Regions from separate parts of the Paenibacillus sp. FSL F4-0100 genome, predicted to be linked through region 2. Evidence: predicted binding sites of a transcription regulator. Region 2 holds the regulator's gene; the other holds the start of a gene.
What was found. Region 2 encodes Rex, which represses fermentation and respiration genes when NADH is low (regulators of the CRP and FNR family bind a similar motif). Its sites were predicted from a motif close to TTGTGAAATATTTCACAA; they were not measured.
Positions count from the first base shown of each region.

Region 1: a site for Rex is predicted at 3,299-3,316, ahead of MHH48_RS32165 (polymer-forming cytoskeletal protein). Genes of this name have one in related genera too.

Region 1 covers NZ_CP150303.1:7,062,493-7,070,513, forward strand. Annotated here, with positions in the region: gene ftsE (cell division ATP-binding protein FtsE) at 1-481, opposite strand, end outside; gene MHH48_RS32160 (VanW family protein) at 688-2,124, shown strand; gene MHH48_RS32165 (polymer-forming cytoskeletal protein) at 2,310-3,038, opposite strand; gene MHH48_RS32170 (alpha/beta hydrolase family protein) at 3,368-4,141, shown strand; gene argH (argininosuccinate lyase) at 4,276-5,691, opposite strand; gene MHH48_RS32180 (argininosuccinate synthase) at 5,822-7,054, opposite strand; gene argF (ornithine carbamoyltransferase) at 7,159-8,021, opposite strand, start outside.
Region 2 covers NZ_CP150303.1:2,691,638-2,699,658, reverse strand. Annotated here, with positions in the region: gene MHH48_RS12050 (3-hydroxyacyl-CoA dehydrogenase NAD-binding domain-containing protein) at 1-248, opposite strand, end outside; gene MHH48_RS12045 (AAA family ATPase) at 383-1,885, opposite strand; gene MHH48_RS12040 (hypothetical protein) at 1,878-2,411, opposite strand; gene MHH48_RS12035 (DUF5590 domain-containing protein) at 2,676-3,194, opposite strand; gene MHH48_RS12030 (amidohydrolase) at 3,226-4,527, opposite strand; gene MHH48_RS12025 (redox-sensing transcriptional repressor Rex) at 4,502-5,167, opposite strand; gene dinG (ATP-dependent DNA helicase DinG) at 5,240-8,021, opposite strand, start outside.

The DNA.
Region 1 (8,021 bases), 3.3 Mb from region 2:
CAATAATGACGGAGGGGTTATTCACAATCGCTCTGGCGATTGCGATCCGCTGCTGCTCACCCCCGGAGAGTTGGGAAGGTTCGCGGTTCGCCTTGGCTCTCAGGCCCACAAGCTCCAGCACCTCCATGACCCGTCTCTTGATGAGACGCTGCGGCGCTTCAATAACCTCCATGGCAAAAGCTACATTTTCGTAAGCAGTCAGCTTGGGCAGCAGACGATAGTCCTGAAAAATAACCCCGATATTTCGGCGAACATAGGGAATTTTGCGCTGCTTCAGCTTCCCGATATTAAATCCATTAACAGAAATTTGCCCCTTCGTAGGCACTTCTTCTCTATAGATAAGTTTCATAAACGTCGATTTGCCAGCACCTGACGGTCCGACAACATAGACAAATTCATTTCGATTGATTTTGACGGAAACTCCTTGAAGCGCATGAGCGCCGTTCGGATAAGTCTTCCATACGTCCTGCATTTCGATCACTTCATCACTTCCCAATCCTTAATTAGCCATTATACTTTTCGACAGTTTCCATCGAATTCCTTTAAAATCCATGAAAAATCCTCACGACATCGTCTATTGTAACAAAATTGTTACCTTTTGAGTACCCGAAAGTTTAAGCCCACCGTGACATATACATGAAAAAGTGCATGAACTGCAGCCAATACGAAGTTAAGAAGGTGGTTCGAATGAAAAAAATTCATCTTGGTCTCATCATTGTCATCAGTTTCGGTCTTCTCCTCTCCGTCGGCTTCGGTCTATTGACGATGTACGTGAACCAGAAGGAACTCCCGAAGGGGGTCGTTCTCTCCGGTTGGCAGGTAGGCGGTACACCCGCAGACGAGGTGCTGTCAGAGCTGGATCAACGACTGCAGGCGATGACAGCATTGAAGGTGGAGCTGCAATCGGACACTCTGAAAGGGCACACGGAAAGCTTCACTCTCCGGGAAGCCGGAGTTCAATTCAGCGCTGCCGATTTTCGGGAAGCTATCGCCAGGTTGTCCGAAGGATCATTATGGGATCAGGTTTTTTACCGGCGTAACTTTCAGCTGGAGTGGCATATATCCACGGACTGGGATCGCAATGTGTTAAAAGAGCGGTTGAGCGAAGACTGGCAAAAGGAACGCTTTGGCGAACCCGTCAATGCGGTACGGAGCATATCCGAAGATGACGTTGTCCGGTACACCCCGGAGAAAACGGCATACCGCATCGATTGGCCGGCATTCTATGAAGGGTTCGTCGCTGCGCTTCCGAATGAGTCTCACTTCACCGAGCCGAAATTGAATGAGATCATTACGGTCCAACTGCCTGTCATCCGTCAAAAGCCCCCCGTTACCGTAAAATCGCTGCAGGATGAGGGGATTGAGCGCAAAATCGTCGAATTCTCTACCAGTCTCGGATCCAGCGGGCCTGGACGCGTTCATAACGTGACTGCCGCTGCCAAAGCCGTAGACGGCATGATTCTGAAGCCCGGCGATGAATTCAATTATGCTCATATTATTGATGCCGCGAAGAAGGAGTACGGCTTTGAAGAAGCCCCCGTTATCGTGAACGGCAAGCTGGTTCCCGGGATCGGCGGCGGGATCTGCCAGGTATCCAGCACAGTCTATCATGCCGCTTTGCTCGTCGGGCTGGAAATCACCGAACGGCGCAATCATTCCCTTCCGGTCAGCTACCTGCCCAAGGGGCAGGATGCCACCTTTGCTGAAGGAGTGATCAATTTTCGCTTTCGGAACAATACAGGCAAGCATCTGCTTATTTTATCGGAGGTATCGCACGATAATTTAACACTAAAGATGTTCGGCACCTTCCCGGAAAATACGGAATATGAGCTTGTGTCCACCACCGTTGAAACCTTGCCGTCACCAGAGAAAATCATTCACAATAACTCGCTTCCTCCAGGACTCAAGCAGGTGGTTCAGAACGGGAAGCCAGGCTATGTGGTTGAAACCTACCGAGCCAAGAAAGTAAACGGCAAAGTTGTGGAGAACGTCAAAATATCCAAGGATACCTACCGCCCCCAGAACAGCATCGTTGCCATTAATCCGACGAACGATGTCCAACTGCCTGAAGCGAATGATACCCCGAAAGAGGAAGTGGTTGAGGACGGTATCAGTGCCCCGTAAACCTGAAGACAACATGGAACAGCCCGGATTCGCGATAGAACCGCGAATCCGGGCTGTTTGCCTTGCCGTTATTTCAATGTAATGTATCGACTTTATAGCAGCTCTCGTATTCACCAGACGGATATCCTCGCCTTCAATCAGCTCGGCATTCAGATGTCCCATCCGGAAGGGCATCGTTGTTACCCTTAAAACCGCCGAGATGCTCTGACCTCGGTTTCCGGATGCTGTGACAGTTCATCTCTGTACTCCACTTGTCGAATCTCGCACCCTTTGCCTAAGATCACCCGGTTACCGCGGACGATATCGGCTTCAACATACTCGAGATCAAGGACATCGCCTTCAATAATACGAGCCTCCAGCCGTGTTCCCCGTAAGGGCAAGGACAGCATTTCCCAGAGCCGCTTCCCTTTTTTGCGGACCGTTATCCGGTCTCCAACGATTTCCTGTGCAAGGCAGCGGCCCAATACTCGGATATCCGCTGTTCCAACATGCAGGCGGCCATCGATCTTAAATCCCCCTTGCAACGTGGCGGATTCACTCCGCACGTCACCACGGCTTCTCAGGTTTCCGGTGACCTCAAGCTTTTTCGATTCGGAATCTCCGTGAATGCTGCAATGCCCCCCGATAAAGATGGAGCGGCTGCGCAATCCATCCTTCAAACTCAGGCTGCCGGCTACATGCAGCTCCTCAGACTCCACAGCCCCCTTAATGGTTCCCGAACCGTTCACGCGAATCGTACGGGCAGCGACGGCGCCACTAACACTCATCGTTCCATTGCCTATTAATTCTCGGCAATCCAGATCTCCATTCACCTGCCCGGCACCGTCAATGCGCACCTTATCGTATTGGCCGCCGCTTGAACTTCCGGTTCCCGTAATCTTCAGATCGGACAGCTTGTCGTCATGTGGTATCATGAGTATCCTCCTCCAGATTTACAAAGTAATCACTATCTATATCTTAACTTCTTCATCACAACAGTTATTTCTACAATAAATGTCCGTCCTCCACCAGGTGGAGTCATAATCTCCCTCTAAGATACCACAACCCCGCTATTCATAGAACAGCCCGATGGCTGAACTTCACCTCGGTCCCAAGACCGAGGCGTTCTCAGGCACTTTATCTCGTCTTTTCCTGCAAATGATGGTTCGGATTTGCTTGGAGCAAGGGAGATTGATTGTGATATGATTCAAATAGGCTCGTTCATTGATCTCTCATTTATTAAAGTGAAAGGGGATACATCATCATGGCTCTTATGCAATGTCGCTTTTACTCGGAGGTACTGGGTCTCAGTACGTCCATGACCGTCATTCTCCCTCAGCAAACCTCTTCGCAGATCGGTATGACCAATCATGCCAAAAGCGGTCTGCATCCGACGCTCTTCCTGCTGCACGGCCTGTCCGACGACGATTCCATCTGGCTGCGCAGAACCTCCATTGAACGCTATGTGGCCGAGATGGGCATTGCCGTCGTGATGCCGCAAGTTCACCGCAGCTTCTATACCGACATGGAATACGGAGGCAGATACTGGACCTTCATCAGTCAGGAGCTGCCGGCCATTGCCCGTTCCTTCTTCCCGTTATCACACGCGAGGGAAGATAACTTCGTCGCCGGCTTGTCCATGGGCGGATACGGGGCATTCAAGCTGGCCCTTCGTTGCCCCGAAGCCTTTGCCGCGGCTGCCAGTTTGTCGGGCGCGCTCGATATGGCGGGTCATATTCGGAGGAATGAGGCCTTGTTTGAACATCAATTAGTCTACGGAGATCAAGATATTACCGGTACCGACAATGACTTGCTGTGGCTGCTTCAGGAAGTCGAACGATCCGAAGGGCCTAAGCCGCTGCTGTATCAATGCTGCGGAACCGAAGACTTCCTCTATGAAGACAATCAAGCGTTCCGCAAAACCTGCGAAGAAACCTCCCTCGAACTCACCTATCAGGAAGGTCCAGGCGATCATGATTGGGGATATTGGGATACCCACATTCAGGATGTGCTGAAGTGGCTCCCGTTGAAGGCCTGATGAACCTATAGACACATCTGGACGGGCCGGCGGTTCGTTCAACGGTATCTTCTGATATCTTAAAAAAGGTGGATCGGCAAATGTCATGTTTGCCGATCCACCTCTATTTTTTTCACGCCAAGTATTCTATGCCGTTACTCTACATTCCCTTGACGGAGACCCAGCCATTCCTCCGTGACCTGAAGGGTCTGCACGCTGCGATCAATGGCCGCCTTCACTTGCTCGGTTGCCGTGCCGCCGTATACGTTACGCGCATTGACCACCGTCTCCGGTTGAAGGACGCCATAAATGGAGTCGTCGAACAGCTCCGAGAACTGCTTGAATTCGTCCAGCGTCAGGTCCAGCAAATACTTGTTGTTCTGGATACAGTACAATACAGTCTTGCCGATCACTTCGTGCGCCTGACGGAAAGGAAGTCCTTTGCCCACCAGGAAGTCCGCGATGTCGGTTGCGTTCGAGAAGTCGGTATTCACCGCTTCGCGCATGCGGCCTTTGTTGACCTTCATCGTGGCGATCATCGGCGCGAACAGCTGCAATGCGCCTTCCAGCGTAGCCACCGTATCGAACATGCCCTCTTTATCTTCCTGCATATCCTTGTTATAAGCAAGCGGCAGGGACTTCAGCACGGTGAGAAGACCGATTAGATTGCCGTATACCCGTCCGGTTTTGCCGCGAACAAGCTCAGGCACATCCGGATTCTTCTTCTGCGGCATAATGCTGCTGCCCGTGCAGAACGCATCATCCAGCTCGATGAAGTTGAACTCCGTGCTGCTCCAAAGCACCAGCTCCTCGCTTAAGCGGGACAAGTGCATCATGATGATGGAAGCATCCGAGAGGAATTCCAGGATGAAGTCGCGGTCGCTGACCGCATCCAGACTGTTCTCGTAAACACCATCAAACCCAAGCTGCTCTGCCACGAAATGGCGGTCGATCGGGAACGTTGTACCCGCAAGCGCGCCTGCCCCGAGCGGCAACACGTTAATACGCTTATAGCTGTCGATCAGACGGTCGATATCCCGCTGAAACATGGACACGTAAGCCATCAGATGATGTGCGAACAGAATCGGCTGTGCACGCTGCAGATGCGTATACCCTGGAATAATCGTATCCAGGTTATCCTTGGCTTGTCCGATCAATGCGGTTTGCAGCTCATGCAGCATGCCAGTCAGCGCCACCACGCGGTTACGTAAATACAGATGCATGTCCGTAGCCACTTGATCGTTACGGCTGCGGCCTGTGTGGAGCTTGCCGCCGACAGGTCCGATTTCCTCAATCAGATTCTTCTCGATGTTCATATGAATATCCTCATCCGATACGGAGAACTCGATGCTGCCCTCACGGATGCGCTCCAGCACCTTGTTCAAGCCAGCCTTGATCGTCTCCACGTCTTCGGCCGGCACGATGCCGCATTTGCCCAGCATAGACACATGCGCAAGGCTTCCCTGGATATCCTCTTCGGCCAGCTGCTTGTCAAAACCGATGGATGCCGTATATTCCTCTACCAATGCGTTGGTCTGCTTCGTAAAGCGTCCGCCCCATAACTTGCTCACAACACTTGCCCCTCTCTGTTTAAGGCAGAGGGCCGCTTCCCGCTTAAGAAGTCCCATTCATCCCGGTTGCGCGAGAATCAGCGGAGCTCCCTAGCATGAAACGGCCTTCAGCCTGTTCATTATTGTAAACTTATTGATTCTGGTTCACGCCGGTTGCCACTTTCAAACGCAGTGCATTCAAGCGGATAAAACCGGTCGCATCGCCCTGATCATAAGCTTGCGTCGGATCGGCTTCCATCGTTGCGATATCCGGGTTGTACAGACTGACCGGACTCTTCACACCTGCGCCGATAATGTTGCCTTTGTACAGCTTCACGCGCACCGTACCGGATACGTTCTTCTGGCTCTCCGTTACCAGCGCTTGCAGTGCCAGACGCTCCGGCGCAAACCAGAAACCGTTATAAACCAAGGTACTATAGCGGGTAATCAGGCTGTCGCGCAGATTCATCACTTCACGGTCCATCGTGATGGATTCCATTTTGCGATGAGCGGTGAACAGGATGGTTCCGCCTGGTGTCTCGTAGACACCGCGGCTCTTCATGCCAACGAAGCGGTTCTCTACCATATCCACGCGACCGATGCCGTGTTTGCCACCCAGCTCGTTGAGCTTCTCCATTACTTGCAGCGGACTCATCGATTCGCCGTTCAGCGCAACGACATTCCCTTGTTCAAACGTAAGCTCGAGGTATTCCGCCTCGTCTGGTGCATCCTCAGGCGATACGCTGAGCAGGTACATATCCTTGCTATCCTCCGCGCTTGCATCGAACCAAGGATCTTCCAGCACACCGCTCTCATAACTGATATGGAGCAGGTTGCGGTCCATGGAGTAGGATTTGGCTGCCGATGCCGTTACCGGAATGCCGTGCGCTTCCGCGTATGCGATCATCTCCGCACGTCCCGGGAAGGAGTTACGGAACTCCTCGATGCGCCAAGGAGCGATTACTTCAATGTCCGGTGCCAAGCCGGCAACGCCCAGCTCAAAGCGAACCTGATCGTTCCCTTTACCCGTAGCGCCGTGCGCAATCGCCGTCGCGCCTTCCGCACGTGCGATATCCACCATGCGTTTAGCAATCAATGGACGCGCGATGCTGGTCCCGAGCAGGTACTGCCCTTCGTACATGGCACCCGCCTGGAACATCGGATAGATGAAATCTGTTGCAAATTCGTCGCGCAGATCGTCGATGTATACTTTGGAGGCGCCTGTCGCCAGCGCTTTTTCCTCAAGTCCGTCCAGCTCTTCCTTCTGACCGATATCGGCCGTGAAAGCAATGATCTCCGCATCGTAGGTTTCTTTCAGCCACTTCAGAATAACGGACGTATCCAGGCCACCGGAATACGCCAGTACGATTTTTTGTTTTGCCATGGTTAAACTCCCTCTCTTTGTTACTAACAACCCTGTCGTTCATTATACTAAAGATAACGTCCATTGACGCATTTCATAGAGAATATCGCTCTGTATTAAAGGCTTTATGCCATCAAAGCAACCATCAAAGCCTTCTGGGCATGGAGACGGTTCTCAGCCTGATCAAAAATGACGGAGTTGGTACCGTCGATCACGCCTTCGCTAACCTCTTCGCCACGGTGGGCAGGAAGACAATGCAGGAACAAGTAATCCGGCTTCGCTGCCTTCACCAGCTCCTCATTCACCTGGTAGTCTGCAAACGCGGCTTCCCGCTGTGCCTGCTCCTCTTCAAAGCCCATGCTTGCCCATACATCCGTATAGATCACGTCCGCATCCTTCGCGGCTTCGATCGGGTCTTGGGTGATCGTGATTTTGCCGCCCGTTTGCGCTGCGATCTCCTCGCTCAGCTTCACGATGCTGGCATCCGCCTCGTAGCCCTTCGGACTGGCCACAGCCACATGCATGCCCATCTTTGCTCCGCCAATCAGGAGTGAATGCGCCATGTTGTTGCCATCGCCGATAAAGGCCATTTTGAGGCCTTTCAGCTTGCCTTTGTGCTCCAGCACGGTCTGCAAATCAGCCAGTACCTGACATGGATGCGCCATGTCGCTCAGGCCGTTGATAACCGGAATGGAGGCATATTTCGCCAGGTTGACCACGTTGTCGTGCCCGAAAGTACGGATCATCAAGCCGTCCAGATAACGGGACATCACCTGCGCCGTATCGCTGATCGGCTCGCCGCGTCCGAGCTGAATATCATTTTTGCTTAAAAAGAGTGCATGTCCGCCCAGCTGGAACATGCCAGCCTCGAACGACACCCGCGTCCGCGTGGACGACTTCTCAAAAATCAAACCAATCGTCTTGCCCTTCAGCGGCTGATAGACTTCGCCGTTCTTCTGCTTGCGCTTGATCTCAATTGCCGAATCGA
Region 2 (8,021 bases):
CAGGTGCTAAGCTCGGCAAAATGAGTTACTTTTTGAATCCGGTTCAGTATGAGTTTCTTCTCTGCCTGGGTAATTCCCCACTTCTCCAATTGTTTATCTAGACTGGTCTCGATCATTCGGTATGAATAGTCCAGTTTCTCTGGAGTTTTCTCTACGAGCAGTACGTCAAGACCTTTGGCTGCCAGCATCTCCGCAATGCCCTGCCCCATAGTCCCGCCGCCTACAACGCCGATTTTTTTGAAGTACATGGTTTCTACTCCACCCTTTCCTTATCTCTATACTTTATTGTACCCCATTTGTCGAAAAATACATTTTCAGAGCACAAAGTATAATAATATCTTAGCACGACAAAAAAGTAAAAAAAAATAACCAGCATAACAATTTATGCTGGTAAAAGCGCGTTTTCACGAAATTGACAACGAAATTGTTCCCCAGAGAGGATTTCTTCCTTTAAAAGGATATCAAGAGAATTGTCGAATATTGGCCGTTTTTGTCCTAAGAGATTCTTAGTGCGGTTCATTAACTCTTCCAAAATCACATTATTCTCTTTCATTAACTCTTCAGTTGTTACCATATTCATGTTAACAATGCCCAGCGACGTCAAACCCGACTTCATCATCGTCTCCACGATGTTCAGCGATTGCTCAAAGTCATTGCTTGAACCTGTGCTTCGACCCCCGTAAAAGATCTCTTCGGCGGCCGCACCGCCAAGCGCGATCATAATTTGCTCTTCCAGGAAGGATTTTGTGTACAGATATTGTTCCTCCTGCGGGTTATGACGAACATAACCAAGTGCCTTACCACGCGGGCTGAGGGCAACTTGTTTCACACTGCCGGGACGCACAAGCTCTGCCATGATAGCATGTCCCAATTCATGGATGGCAACGCGCTTCTTCTCTTCCAAATTCGATTCGCGATCAGAACGCTCACCCATCATAACCTTGTCAATCGCCATGGACAAGTGACGCTGATGGATAAACTGTTCATTCTCACGCATCGTATAAATGGCTGCTTCATTCATGACGCTCTCAAGCTGTGCACCCGAGAAGCCGTAAGCTTCCTCGGCGATTTTCTCCAAGTCAACATCTTCATGCAGCGGCTTATTACCCGCATGCAGATTCAAGATATGAGTGCGTCCCTTCTTATCCGGAAGATCTACTTGAATATGACGGTCGAATCGGCCTGGACGCAGCAGTGCGCTATCCAGCATTTCTTTCCGGTTTGTTGCGGCGATAACCAGAATGCGAGGAGTATCCTGTGAATAGATGCCATCCATCTCGGTTAGCAGCTGATTCAGCGTCTGGTCATACTCGCGCTGCTGGCCGCCTTCGCGTTTACCGCCAATGACATCGATCTCATCGATGAAGATGATGGCGTTTTGTTTGTTTTCTTTTGTCGCACGATTCCGGGCATCCTTAAACAAATCCCGGATGCGCCCCGCACCAACACCGACGTACATCTCAACAAATTCACTGCCGGATGCAGCAACAAAGATCGAATCCGTATAATGGGCAGCGGCTTTCGCCATCAACGTCTTCCCTGTTCCCGGAGGCCCGGTTAGGAGAATGCCTTTCAATGGACGAATGCCGAATTTCTTAATGTCTTCATGACGAATCAGAAAATCCAATGCTTCTCGCAGTTCTTGTTTAGCATTATCCTGCCCGCCGATTTCTTCGAACGTCAGCTTGGCAGGTCCGCTCTTTTTCCGCTTGCGCTCATTCCCTGCGCCTACAGCAATACCGCCTTTCATTTTAGCGATAAACAACAAGCCGCCTACAAGTCCTGCAGCGATGAGCAAGGGCACGATGTTCACACCGACAAATACAAGGAATACCAGTAATACGGGAATAAAGCCTAACATGATTTCTTTAGCTAATTTAGGCATGATTCCACACCTCCATGCTGCCAGGCTGACGCGGCAAGATTATAAATTTACCAGACTTGCCGTCTGACAAGCTGACATAGACATTGGTGTCATCGATGGTTGCTTTTGCTTTCAAATTCGGAGACTGGGCAGCAAGCTGCTCGAGCGATGATTGAATATCAGTATACTGCTTATTATCCATTGCTTCGGCGACTGAGAGCATGGCCTTCTCCCACCATTGATCCAGTGCTTCCGAGGAATGGTCCTCCACCTGGATTTTCAATTCCCGCTTGCCAATCACAGACTTGCCTTCCTTCTTAATATGCTGAACCAAACCTTGTAAATTTGTATCTGGAGCCAAATCGAGATTCAAAGTAACGGTATTCTGTTTAATATCTATATGAGAATCCTTCACGCCGTCATATTGCGACACAACATTTGCCAGCGGATTTTGCAAAGCCATCTGCCGATACAGAAACCATCCGCCAAAGAGAACCGATGCTGAGATCACGACAGTCAGCATGATAGGTACAATGCGTAGTTTCATGAAGTTCCTCCTTCATTTCCTATATGAAATTTTGTCTATCATTTTGTGACACAATAGTACATATAACAACGATATATTGCGATGCATGTAATTTATATGCTCGTTTTGTACAAGTACGAGTATATCACATCTTATATACTTTTTCATGCATGTCTGTGAAAATATTTAGAACAGTTTTTCCATATTTTTTCTGAATGCGCTTACATGTTGGAGAAAAAGAGAGGCACCCTATGGATTTTAAAGGGCGCCTCTCTTTCTGTATTTTTATTGATTTGGAAGAATAATGTCATTTCCGATAGTGTTACCATCTTGAAAACGATAAAACCGATAGCCGCGCTGACCGTTGTGTTCATACTGCAGCTGCCATGCATACTCGCCCTCATACATTCCAGGCAGCAACCGCTTAATTTCCACTCCAGGCAATTCGTTATAGATCTGATCCCGCATCTGGGCTTCTGACATTCCCGTTTTCAATAAAACGGACTGGACAGCGTCAGCACCTTCAACAGGTACGTTGTCATCCGTAAATTTCACCCATACCATACGATCTTGATTGTCTTGATCCTTCCCGCTTACCACCCAATAGTTATTATCCTCGCCCCACACCGATTTATAGGTCTTCCCGGACGTAACCAATTGGCCATGCTGCTTCGCGGCAACAATTGCCATTCTTTCTTCATTCCAAGTATCTTTCATAACATATGAATAATAGAGCTGTAAACCAAGCAGCAACAGCAGCACGCTGGACACACTCAGCAAAATCCACTTCGTTTTTTTCTTCAAATCCGTCTTCCTCGCTCCCCTTGATTATTCCCTAGAGGGTTGTAAGACGCTCAAATGCACGCTGCGCTTCCCGGCGGATACGTTCCTCATCGAGGGTAAGACTCGCGCCATTCTTCACTACCTGCTTGCCGTCAACCCATACATGCTCTACATCCTTCGCACTGGCTGAGTAGATAGCGTGTGAAATATAATCGGTCCGTGGAAGGAAGTGCGCTTGATCCGTGTTCAGTGCGATCATATCTGCTTTCATTCCTACCGCAAGTGTGCCGATATCCTCAAGGAACGCCGATCGGGCTCCATACTCTGTTCCCATCCGAAGCGCTTCGGATGCTGGAATGGCTGTTGGGTCCCCACTTACACCTTTATGGATCAGTGCAGCCAGTCGCATCTCTTCAAACATATCCAGATTATTATTGCTCGCAGGTCCATCGGTACCCAATGACACGGTGACCCCAGCTTTCAGCAGTGCAGGCACGCGTGCAATGCCGCTGGCAAGCTTCAAATTGCTTCCTGGATTATGCGACACCATAACTTGATGCTTGGCCAGGATTTCGATTTCTTCATCGGTCAGATGGACGGCATGCGCAAGCAGCGTTGGCCGGGAGAACATGCCAAGCTTCTCCAAATGGGCAACAGGGCGAAGTCCGTAGTCTTTTACATTCTGAGCTACTTCCGTTTCCGTTTCGGACATATGCGTATGCAAAGGCAGATTCAAATCATGCGATGCCTGAACGAATTTTTCGATGAAATCCGGGGGGCACGTATAAGGTGCATGCGGTGAAATCATCGTCGTAATTCTCCCGTCAGCCTTGCCATGCCAGTCTTTCGCGAATGCCACCGCCTCATCCAGCTTCTGCTGCTGCACCTCAGGCGGACATAATCCGATGACGCCGCGCATTAGAACGCCGCGCATTCCTGAGTCCTGCACAACCTTGGCAACCTGATCCATATGATCATACATATCCACAAATGTCGTGGTTCCGCCTTTGATCATCTCCAGCACGGAGAGTGCGGTTCCCCAGTATACATCGTCGGCCGTGAATTTGGCTTCCATAGGCCACATTTTTTCCTGAAGCCATACCTGCAGTGCCAGATCGTCGCCATAACCGCGGAGCAGGGACATCGCCGCATGTCCGTGCGTGTTCACTAACCCCGGTAGGAAAAACAGATGAGTTCCATCGATAACTTCTATTCCCTCTTGGACGGTTGGCTCTTCTTCACCCAGATAGGTTATCCGGTCATTCTCCACAACCATATATCCGCGTAGCACGGATCTCCCTTCCTCTAGTACCGCAAACGTTCCGTTCTTAACCATCCACTTCGTTGTCGTCATGTGCTGCATCCTCCTTGCCGTTATCCAAATAATAGGCCAAACTCTGCAAATCCGTAGTGAAATCAGCCGTATGAATCCGGATATGGGATGGGGCTTTCAGGATGGTTGGCGCAAAATTCAGGATAGCCTCGATGCCTGCGGCGATAAGCTGATTGGCTACATTCTGCGCTTCAAAATCCGGAACGGTGATTATCCCGATACGAATGCCGTACTCATGAACCGTCTTCTCCAGTTCCTCCATCGGCTGTACGACCAAATTGTTAATTTTCATACCAACTTTGGGAGAATACGAATCGAAAACCGCCACAATCTTCATATTGTCCTTTAGAAATGCATTGTAATTCGATAATGCATGTCCAAGATTACCGGCCCCAATCAATGCGACATTGATCTTCTGGTCCAGCTTTAGAATCTGGCGAATTTTCTCGATCAGATAAGATACGTCATATCCGATCCCTTTCCGTCCAAAATCACCGAAATACGCTAGGTCCTTACGAATTTGAGCAGGATTGAGGTCCAGTTTTTGTCCCAGTTCCTGGGAGGAAACCGTGGAGACCTCCCTTTTCTGAAGCTCATTCAAATAGCGCAAGTATACAGGCAATCTGCGGACCACGGCTTCCGAAATTTTTTCCGATTTCATTCATGCTCCCCCTAATAATAGGTTAATAACTACATTTTTTTGTGACAGATCATTTCGTTCATTGTTTCACTTTTATTCAGCTTGGTTCTCTATGCCTGCCTCTTCCTGCAGCCATTCCGAAATTCGGGGAACGATCCCCTCTGTCGGCATGTGCTCCATCTTCGGCCCCGGCAAAGAATATAAGAAATATTTCCCGTAATAGGATTCAATGACCCGGGTATCGTAGACAATGACAATCCCCTTATCTTGCGCGGTCCGCACCAGTCGGCCAAATCCCTGTTTGAAGCGAATGACCGCTTGCGGAACCGAAAGTTTCATGAACGGGTTCTTCTTCTGCTGCTGCAGCAATTCGCTCTTGGCTTCGACCAAGGGATGATTCGGCGGCTGGAACGGCAGCCGGACGATCGCGAGGCAAGTGAGCGCCTCACCAGGTATGTCTACCCCTTCCCAGAAGGAGCTCGTACCCAGCAGGACCGAAGCGCTGCTATCCTGGAATCTCCGGATTAACTTGGTACGGCTGGTTCCGTCCATCCCTTGTCCCAGTACCGTAATATCGCTGGATGCCAGCGCCTCCTTCAACGGCTCGTGAACCTGACGCAGCATGCGGTACGAAGTGAACAGCACAAGCATGCGGCCATGCGTAGCGATTGCCGTATCGGCCAATGATTGCACAAGTGTATTCACAAAGAGTGCATCCCCGACCGAGCCCTTCACGCTCGGAAAATCGCGCGGCACGACAAGGAGGGCCTGCTCCCTGTAATTAAACGGGGACGGCAGCAGAACCGTGTTCAGGTTGCCGCTATCTGCCGCTTCCTGAAGACCCAAGTTCTCGATCATGAACTGAAACGATTTATCCACCGACAAGGTCGCCGATGTCAGGATCACGCTTTGTTTCTTGTCAAAAAACAATTCCTTCAAGTGGGTGCTAACATCGACAGGCACTGCATAAAGCTGCAGCGATTTGCCGCGAAAATTCCCGTTAGCCTCCATCCAGTATACCGTGCCTTCATCATTCAGAGCCATGAAGGACCTCAGGTCCTCGCGGTGTGCGGCCAGGTCCTTAAACAGACCCGATAGGTCTGTTAACAAACTGTCCGCGCTGTAGTCGTCCAGATCTTCCTTCATCTCGGCGATCAGCTTGTCACCCTTGCGAACGACATCGCCCAGCGTCACATGAATTTGATGCTCCAACTCGGCCAGCGAATCCCAATCCTTCGGCTTCTTCAGAGGCGATAAGCGAAGCGAGAATTGACCGGCATCCCCCGGAGTCGCGTCTCCGCGTTCCGGAAGCAGTCCGAACAATTGATCGCTGAGCCGGTCCCAATTCTCTTTTGCGGTGATCAGATCCGGATAAATCCGGTCTATGATGGAGGACCACTCGACAGCCTTCTCATGCGATGATGCTTGCAGCAGCTGGCGAAGAGCCGGAAGCTGACCGCTGCGGCTGTCTTTGTACATACGAGTCAACGTATGGACCACCGAAAAATATTTCATCTGCAAGCCAAGGTGCTTGCCAGCGACGTCCTCCAGATGATGCGCTTCATCAATGACGAGACGCTCATAACTCGGAAGCAGCTGATGATTCGCTTTTACGTCAGTGAACAGCTTCGAATGGTTCGTAATGACAACATCCGCGATGCCCGCTTCATGTTTGGCCCTGTGATAGTAGCATTTGCGGAACCATGGGCAGGCACGGCCAAGGCAGGAATCCGAATCACTGGAGATCGTCTCCCAGAAATCCCCTCCGCGACCGCCAAAGTTCAGTTCTTCATCATCCCCGTTCTCCGTCTGGGTCAGCCAGACCAGCATCTGCGCCGCGGTGATCACATCTTCCTTCGGGGAATGAAAATCTCTTCTATTTATTTTATGTTCAAATTTTCTCAAACACAAATAATGGCCTCTTCCCTTGAAAATAGCCGCTTTAAAAGGAAAAGGAACAACCTGGGTGAGCAGGGGAATATCCCGGTCACGCAGCTGTTCTTGAAGGTTGATTGTATGCGTGCTCACCATAACCTTCTGTTCCTGCTTCACGCTTTGATAAATCGACGGCAGCAAATACCCGAGGGATTTGCCTGTTCCCGTGCCGGCTTCGATCAATAAATGTTTATTGTCATCGAGGGCCTGCATCACTTCCTGAAACATCATGTCCTGGGCATCCCTGCTCTCATAATGAGGCAGCGTTTCCTTTAGACGTTCACGGACATCATTCATGTATTGCTCAAAGCTTACATCCGCCAGCGGATTAGGCTCCGACTCATCCCTGGCAGGCGCAATATCGTTCCAATCGTCAACGGCCAGGGCAAATTGACGATAGTACGTATGGGTGTCTCCGGCTTGTACAGCCTGGAACTCCCTGTCAGCACGGATGCCGTCAAAGAACCAGGCCAAGTCGCTGTCCTCGTCGGCAAACAGGTCGCTTAACCGCTGCACGGTAAGGAGAGGAAGCTCATCGATCTCCTCCAGGCATTTCAGCAGCGCATAGGCCGTGGCAAGCGCATCGCTGTCCGCCTGATGCGGACGGTCATGCTCCAGACCGAAATGAGAAGAGACCATCCCGAGCTGATAAGAAGGCAGCGAGGGAAAACATATTTTTAAGAAGTGCATCGTATCTAGAATTCGGCCGCTGAACGGTAAATAGCCGCAGCGATCGAGTGCATTTTGCAAAAAGTTAAAATCAAAAGCGACATTATGCCCAACCAATACGACATCGTCGAGCATGGGCACGAGTTCCATCATCATTTCTTCCAATGACGGAGCATCCGCTACATCACTGTCGGAAATGCCGGTCAAACCGGTAATAAAAGGAGGGATCGGAATCCCGGGATTGACATAGGTGCCGTATACGCGGGAGATG